Regions from separate parts of the Blastococcus sp. SYSU DS0539 genome, predicted to be linked through region 2. Evidence: predicted binding sites of a transcription regulator. Region 2 holds the regulator's gene; the other holds the start of a gene.
What was found. Region 2 encodes LexA, which represses DNA repair genes until DNA is damaged. Its sites were predicted from a motif close to TCGAACANNTGTTCGA; they were not measured.

Region 1 (4,188 bases), on a different contig from region 2:
CGGTCAACCGACCGGTGAAACTCCGTGACGCCTGTCCACGGACACGGGTAACACTCACCCGTTGGAACTGGTGACAGGAGGGTGTCGCGTGCTGGTGACGCTCATGTCGTAGCCAGTGACGGATTCAGGTCCTCCTACACCGCTCAGTTCGCCATGTCGACGAAGCGGCTGTAGTGACCCTGGAAGGCGACGGTGACGTTGGCCGTCGGGCCGTTGCGGTGCTTGACCAGCATGATGTCGGCCTCGCCGGCCCGCGGGGACTCCTTCTCGTACATGTCCTCGCGGTGGATCATCATCACCATGTCGGCGTCCTGCTCGATGGAGCCGGACTCGCGGAGGTCGGAGAGCATCGGCTTCTTGTCCTGACGCTGCTCCGAGCCACGGTTGAGCTGCGACATCGCGATGACCGGGACCTCGATCTCCTTGGCCAGCAGCTTGAGCGCACGGGAGAACTCCGAGACCTCCTGCTGGCGGCTCTCGACCCGCTTGCCCGACGTCATCAGCTGCAGGTAGTCGATGACCACGAGCTTGAGGTCGTTGCGCTGCTTGAGCCGCCGTGCCTTGGCCCGGATCTCCATCATCGTCATGTTCGGCGAGTCGTCGATGTAGAGCGGGGCGTCGGCCACCTCGCCCATGCGGCGGGCCAGCTTCGCCCAGTCCTCGTCGGAGAGGGTGCCGGCGCGCATGTGGTGCAGCGGCACCTTCGCCTCGGCCGACAGCAGACGCATGGTGATCTCGTGCTTGCTCATCTCGAGCGAGAAGATCACCGCCGGCATCTGGTGCTTCACGGTGGCCGAGCGCGCGATGTCCAGGCCCAGGGTGCTCTTGCCGACACCGGGACGGGCCGCGATGACGACCATCTGGCCGGCCTGGAGGCCGTTGGTGAGCTCGTCGAGGTCGCGGATGCCGGTGGGGACGCCGCGGGCGGTTCCGCCGCGGGAGGCGATGGCGTCCAGCTCGTCCATCGTCGGCTGGAGGACGTCCTCGAGGCGCGAGTAGTCCTCGCTCATCCGCTTCTCGGTGACGTCGTAGATCTCCTGCTGGGCGCGGTCGACGATGTCGTCGACGTCGCCCTTGCCACCGGCCGCGCCGTACCCGAGCTGCACGACGCGGGTGCCGGCCTCGACGAGGCGGCGCAGCACGGCCTGCTCGGCGACGATCGCCGCGTAGTAGCCGGCGTTGGCCGCCGTCGGCGTCGAGGCGATGACCGTGTGCAGGTAGACCGCGCCGCCCATCTTCGACAGCTGGTCGGTGCGGTTGAGCTCCGCGGCGACGGTGATCGCGTCAGCGGGCTCACCGCGCCCGTAGAGGTCCAGGATGCAGTCGAAGATCACCTGGTGCGCCGGACGGTAGAAGTCGTTGCCGTGCAAGACCTCCACGACGTCGGCGATCGCGTCCTTGCTCAGCAGCATGCCGCCGAGCACCGACTGCTCCGCCGCGACGTCCTGGGGCGGCTGCCGGTCGTACTCCGGCGCCGTCACGGACGGTCGGCTGAACTCGTCGGCCACCGCCACGGGGTACCTCCATCTCCTTGCGGGCGCGCCCGCATCACCACTCCGCGCAGGGGAAGTACGCGAGCTCGGCGGGCAGCGCCGGACCGAACGTCCGTTCGATCTATGCCTACCGGAGGGGACCGACAGTTCGCCGTCCCCGTGGTGGCCGGAGAGGACGTTAGGAAGCTGCGGCGGCGGAGTCCACCACCGCTGTGCACGTCGATCTGCACAACTTGTGGACAAGTCGGTGGACGGAGGCGTGTCGACATGTGGAGAAGGCGGGGGACGCGACCGCCCCGTCCCGGTCGACACCCCGGCCGACCTGCGCGGATGCCGCGCACCGGGTGTGGACGGAAGAAACCCGCCGAGAAACTTTCGGGCTTCGCACCACGTGTCACAGCGGTGCACCGCACCGCGTCGGAGGACCGCCGGCGGCTGCGTCAGCCCGGGCGCCGTCGCCCTGGGGGAGCCGCTGATGGCACGCGGCCGGCGCGGGGTGACCGGAGTGCGGGCGGCCCGCTGGGCGGCTGCCCAGCCGCCGTCAGCGGCGAATGCGGCCGGAGCACCGGCGGGACGTACCGGGGCCGGCACCCGGAACGCCGTGAGGGGCGCCGGACGGTGTCCGGCGCCCCTCACGGGCAGTGCAGCGACCCTCCGCGGGAGGGTCCGTTCCCTACTCGGCGACGACGTCGATCGTCAGCTGGGAGCTGACCTCGGGGTGCACCCGCACGGTGACGGTGTGCTGGCCCGTGGTCTTGATGCTGCTGGGCAGCTCGATCCGGCGACGGTCGAGCTCCGGGCCACCGGCCGCGGTGACCGCGGCGGCGACGTCGGCGGTGGTGACGCGGCCGAACAGGCGACCACCGTTCCCGGCGCGCGCCGGCACCTGGACGGTGAGGCCGTTGAGCCGGCCGGCCAGGGCCAGCGCGTCCTCGTGCGAGGCCACCTCGCGGGCGGCACGCGCCCGGCGCAGGGAGTCGACCTGCTTCTCGGCACCCCGGGTGGCCACGATGGCCAGCCCGCGGGGCAGGAGGTAGTTGCGGCCGTAGCCGCCCTTGACCTCGACGGTGTCACCGGAGGACCCGAGACCGGTGACCTCCTGCGTGAGGATCAGCTTCATCGTGCTCATGATCAGCGCGCCGTCGAGGTGTAGGGCAGCAGCGCCATCTCACGGCTGTTCTTCACGGCCGTGGCGACGTCACGCTGGTGCTGGCTGCAGTTGCCGCTGACGCGGCGGGCACGGATCTTGCCGCGGTCGGAGATGAACTTCCGCAGCAGGGTCGTGTCCTTGTAGTCGACGTAGGTCGCCTTGTCCTTGCAGAACTGGCAGACCTTCTTCTTGGGCTTGCGAACAGGGGGCTTGGGCACCTGGTTCTCCAGAGAGATTCAGTGAGAGAGGAAGTGGGGGATCAGAACGGCGGTTCGTCGGACGGACCGGCGGGCGTCGACCACGGGTCGCTCGCACCGCCACCGCCGCCACCACCGAAGCCGCCGCCACCGCCGCCGCCGCCGAAGCCGCCGCCGCCCTCGCCGCGCGAGGCCTTCGTGACCTTCGCGGTCGCGTAGCGGAGCGACGGGCCGATCTCGTCGACCTCCAGCTCGATGACGGTGCGCTTCTCGCCTTCCTTCGTGTCGAAGGAACGCTGCTTCAGCCGGCCGCTGACGATGACCCGCGACCCGCGGGTCAGCGACTCGGCGACGTTCTCGGCCGCCTGCCGCCACACGTTGCAGCGGAGGAACAGCGCCTCGCCGTCCTTCCACTCCTGCGACTGGCGGTCGAAGGTCCGGGGCGTCGAGGCCACGGTGAAGTTGGCGACGGCAGCGCCCGACGGCGTGAAGCGCAGCTCCGGATCGGCGGTCAGGTTGCCGATGACGGTGATGACGGTTTCGCCGGCCATGGTCAGTGGACCTCGGGGCGCATCAGCTTCGTGCGCAGGACCGACTCGTTCAGGTTCAGCTGCCGGTCGAGCTCGGAGACGGCGGCGGGCTCGGCATCGATGTCGATGACCGCGTAGATGCCCTCGGCCTGCTTGTTGATCTCGTAGGCCATGCGACGGCGGCCCCAGATGTCGACCTTGCCGACGTTGCCACCGGAGTTGGTGATGACGGTCAGGAACCGGTCGAGCGAGGGCGCGATCGTGCGCTCCTCCAGATCGGGGTCGAGAATGACCATCAGTTCGTAATGACGCACGGAGAACCCCACCTCCTCTGGTCTCAGCGGCTGCAGGGAATCTGCAGCAGGAGGGTCGTACACGCGTCGCGCGCCCCGGCAGGAGCCGGAACGCGCAGCTCCACGCTACCAGCGGTGCGGATGCGGCGGCCAGGCGCTGTCCTCGAGCACCACCGACGACGACGGCCGCCACCCCCCCGGAGGGGCTGGCGGCCGTCGTGGAACGCGCGCGGGTCAGCGGGTCGCGCGGGCCGCCTGCGTGGTGCGCACCAGCGCGGCGGTGACCGCTGCCAGCGCGACGACCGCCGCCAGCGCCGCGGCCGGCAGGGCCATCGGCTCGGCGCCGGACGGGGCGGCGACCTGGTCGGCACCCTCGTCGTCCAGCCCGGTGGAGCTCAGGCCGGCCAGCTGGCCGAACACCGGGACCGACGCGCCGTCGTAGGAGCCCGCGACGCCGCCGGCTCCGGCGCCGTCGGCGCTGCCCGGGCCGGCGTTCGGGGTGACGAAGCGGGACGGGTCGAAGGC
Region 2 (4,188 bases):
GGCATGCTCAATTTCGTCCTGCTCTTCCGGGAGCTGGAGATGTCGGTGTTCCTCTACACCGGCGCGAATCCCACCGTGTCAACGGTGCTGTACAGCCTGGCCAGTGAGTCGCTCTACCAGCGGGTGGGGGCGCTCTCCGTGGTGGTCCTGCTCATCAACATCGTGGTGACCGTGTTCGCCATGCGGCTGCTCGACCGTCGACCCGGCCAGTCCACCCGGCGGTCCCGCCGGTCCCCGTCCGTCGCACTCAACACACCACCGGAGGAAGCAGCATGACCGAGATGAAGACAGACGTCGGCAGCGGCGTCCACCTGCGCTACGAGACCCCGCACATCGCCGTCCTCACCCTGGACAGCCCCCCGTCGAACACCTTCGGCTGGGAGAGCCGGCGTTCGTTCATGAGGGCGCTCGACATCCTGGACGCCGACGAGAACGTCCGGTGCCTGGTGATCACCGGTGAGGGCCGGGCTTTCACCGCGGGAGCGCACCTGGGCGAGGAGCAGTCCATCAGCGACGAGCGGCTCAAGGACTACCTCGCCGAGTTCAGCCGGGTGCTCAACGGCGTGCAGAACTTCCGCGCACCCGTCGTCGCCGCGATCAACGGAGCAACCATCGGCGGTGGCCTGGAGTTCGCCCTGTGCTGCGACATCCGGATTGCCTCTACCGATGCCTTCTTCGTCGCGGCGGGTGTAAATGTCGGCCTCATCGTCAGCTTCTGGCGGTTGCCCCGGGTCATCGGCCTGGGCCCGGCCAAGGAGATCCTGCTCACCGGTGCCCGGTACACCGCCGAGCAGGCCCTCAACTGGGGTCTGGTCACCGAGGTCCACGAGCCGGCGGACCTGATGCCCGCGGCCCTGGCGAAGGCGCAGCGGATCGCGACCCGTGCACCGCTGTCGGTCGAGGTCACGAAGGAGGCTGTGAACGGGGCCTTCGAGATGGACTTCCGCGAGGGGCAGGCGCTGCAGACCAAGCGGTTCCTGGAGATGTTCCGGACCGAGGACCACCAGGAAGCGCTGCGGGCGTTCTTCGAGAAGCGCGACGGCGACTACCGGCGCCGCTGACCGAGGCCCGGACGACCACGGCGGGCCCGTCCTCTTCGGAGGACCGGCCCGCCGTGATCATCGCGTTGTCAGACCCGGCGCAGCACCGAGACGACCCGGCCGAGGATCGTGGCCTCGTCGCCGGGGATGGGCTCGTACGCGGGGTTGTGCGGCAGCAGCCACACGTGCCCGTCGCGGCGCTTGTAGGTCTTCACGGTCGCCTCGCCGTCGATCATCGCGGCCACGATCTCGCCGTTCTCGGCGGTCGGCTGCTGCCGGACGACGACCCAGTCGCCGTCGCAGATGGCCGCCTCGACCATCGAGTCACCGGCGACCTTGAGCATGAACACGGTGCCCTCGCCGACGAGTTCGCGGGGGAGCGGGAAGACGTCCTCCACCGCCTGCTCGGCGAGCACGGGACCACCGGCGGCGATCCGGCCGACGAGGGGGACGTAGGTGGGCGCGGAGGCCTGCTCGCCCTCGCGGACCACCGGGGGCTCGACGGCTGCGGCGCCGCGGCCGGCGTCGCCGGGCAGCCGGACGTCGAGCGCGCGCGGCCGGTTGGGGTCGCGGCGGAGCCAGCCCTTCTTCTGCAGGACCGACAGCTGGTGGGCGACCGAGGACGCCGACGACAGGCCGACCGCCTCGCCGATCTCGCGGACCGACGGCGGGTAACCGCGCCGGTCGATCGAGTCGCGGATGACCTCCAGCACCCGGCGCTGCCGCTGGGTCAGGCCGTCACCGTCGGCCGTCCGGTCCGGGAAGGTGCGGACCGACGCCGAGGCGTCGGCCGTGTCCGGGGCGGCGCCCCGGGTCCCGCGTCGGCCGCCGGACGTCCCGCTCGACTCCGTCACGTCTCCTCCTCGCCGGCTGCCCGCGCAGCTGGTCAGCCCTGGTCGTCGCAGCGACCGTAGCGCCGATCGCCGGCCAGTTCAAACAGGCGTTCGAAAGTTGCCGTGTCGCGCCGCTCGTGTCGGACCCATGGGGTAGACATCGGACAAGCGTTCGAATCGAACACACGTTCGGGCCGGGGTGGGTCCGGCCAGGTGAGGGGCGGGAGACGATGGGCAGCAATGCGGCGGTGTCGGTGCGCGGGGGGATGTCGGGCGCGGCGGAGGAGCGGGTTCGGGAGCGGCCGGTGCGGCACCTCCGCGTCCTCCCGCCTGCCCCGCGCGCCTACGCGGTCGTCGCCCCGCCCCGCGGTGGATCGGCGGAACCGGCGGCCCGGTCGGCCGTGGACCGGCGGGGTGCAGGAGCCCGTCGGGGTGCCGGGGAGTGGCCGGCCGAGCCTGGGCTGCCTCCGCTGCGGCTCACCGCGCGCGGCCGGCGGCTCGTGGTGGTCCTCGTGCTGCTGCTCGCCCTGGGCGTGGTCTCGCTGGCGGGTGCGGTGCTGGGGGGCGGCGGGGACGGGCTGGAGCTGATGGGCACCACGAGCGTCGTCGTCGAGCCGGGTGACACGCTGTGGTCCATCGCGAGCGCGGCGGCCGAGGGGCGGGACGTGCGGGAGGTCGTCGACGGCATCCAGGAGCTGAACGACGTGCGCGATTCGGCCATCGTGCCGGGGCAGCTGCTCCACCTGCCCTGATCCGCTCGCCGGCGCCTCCATCGCGGCGCCCCCGACGTGGCGTCCGCCACGGCGAGAGTTTCATAACCCGCCCCGACGACTTCGTCAACCCTCTGTGCTGGCACGTTCACGTTGCGTGCTGATCACCCGCTTACGGTCTGCCTGTGTCGAGTGTCATGGAGAACCGCGCCGCGGTGTTCGCCGGTCAGTCCCAGGCCGTCGAGGTCTACCAGGCGGGCGCCTGGTGGGCGGGTGAGCTGCTGGGCTGGCGGCATGACGACGCGGGGGCGTGCCAGGTGTGGGTGCGCGTCGTCGTCGGTGGGGTCGAGGAGACGGCGTGGACCGAGCTCTCCACCCTGCGGCTGCCCGAGCCGCACACCGCCACACCGGAGGTCGCCGTCGTGGCGGCGCCCCGCGTGACGCAGGACCCGGCTGTCGCTCAGGCGGTGTCCGCGCTGCACGGCGGTCGGCCCGCCGGCGCCGGCACGACCGCCAGCCTCCCGCTGGTCCGGGACCACCGCGAGCGGTCGAACCCGGCCCGCGGCGGTGGGCGTCGTCGTGCGCCCGAGGACAGCGACGTGCAGGCGGACCCGGCGGCGTCGGTCCCGGCGCCGCCGCCCGGGCGGCACCGTGCGCCCGCTCCCGAGGGCCTGGCCGGTCGCCACCGGGCAGCCGACACCGGCCTGATCCCGGTCGTTCCCGCGGAGAGCGGTGCCGACGTGCCGGCCGCCGCGCGGGACGACCACCCCCGGACCGTGGCGTGGTCGGTGCCGCCGGCCCGCAGTGTGCACCCGGTCGTGGCGGCGCCCGGGGGGCGCGGCTGGACCCCGCCCGCCGACATCGAGGCCGATCTGCTCACCCGGCCGATGCGGCTGAGCGACCAGATCCCGCACTCCCGCCGCCCGCGGGTCGACGCGCGCTGAGCGGCGCCTGACCGTGGCACGCCCCTCGTCGGCATCGGACGTCCGGAGGAGTCCGGCGTCGTGGTGCGTCGGGAGCCCCGTCCGCGGCCTGCCGGCCGGGCCGGCGGGCCGCGGCCCGGGGTGCCGTCCGCGCGTCGGCCCGGCGTGTCGTGTGACTGGTGGGGTCCGGTGTTCCGCGTGCGCACGGCAGTGTCGGGGCGGAACACGCCGAGGGAACGATCACTTGCACATCTTGGGTGGGCCGTCCTAGGGTTCCCCTACATCTAGTAGTTACAGAGCTGTAAGCCCGTCCACAGGCTGGTCCCTAGGTTCTCCCCGGCGCATCCACCGGATGTCCCCAGGAGGGTCCACAGCCGGCCGGTGGCGGGTCGCAGAGGGAAGGGGGTGAACCACCGTGCGCTGCCCGTTCTGCCACAACGCCGACAGCCGGGTGATCGACTCGCGCGAGGCCGACGAGGGCGCCACCACCCGGCGTCGCCGGTCCTGCCCCGCGTGCGGGCGGCGGTTCACCACCGTCGAGGAGGCGGTGCTCGCCGTCGTCAAGCGCAACGGCGTCAGCGAGCCCTTCAACCGCACCAAGGTGGTCGCCGGCGTCCGGCGGGCCTGCCAAGGCCGCCCGGTCGACGAGGACCAGCTCAAGCTCCTCGCGCAGCAGGTGGAG

Region 1: dnaB (replicative DNA helicase) is a predicted target of LexA. The motif match lies at 1,598-1,613, and genes of this name have one in related genera.

Annotation. Positions count from the first base shown of each region.
Region 1 covers NZ_JBJHAF010000004.1:136,996-141,183, forward strand. Annotated here, with positions in the region: gene dnaB (replicative DNA helicase) at 144-1,514, opposite strand; gene rplI (50S ribosomal protein L9) at 2,167-2,613, opposite strand; gene rpsR (30S ribosomal protein S18) at 2,625-2,861, opposite strand; gene ACI790_RS06880 (single-stranded DNA-binding protein) at 2,903-3,391, opposite strand; gene rpsF (30S ribosomal protein S6) at 3,394-3,684, opposite strand; gene ACI790_RS06890 (hypothetical protein) at 3,898-4,188, opposite strand, start outside.
Region 2 covers NZ_JBJHAF010000001.1:48,073-52,260, forward strand. Annotated here, with positions in the region: gene ACI790_RS00225 (ABC transporter permease) at 1-276, shown strand, start outside; gene ACI790_RS00230 (enoyl-CoA hydratase/isomerase family protein) at 273-1,061, shown strand; gene lexA (transcriptional repressor LexA) at 1,130-1,894, opposite strand; gene ACI790_RS00240 (LysM peptidoglycan-binding domain-containing protein) at 2,386-2,625, shown strand; gene ACI790_RS00245 (hypothetical protein) at 2,769-3,527, shown strand; gene nrdR (transcriptional regulator NrdR) at 3,922-4,188, shown strand, end outside.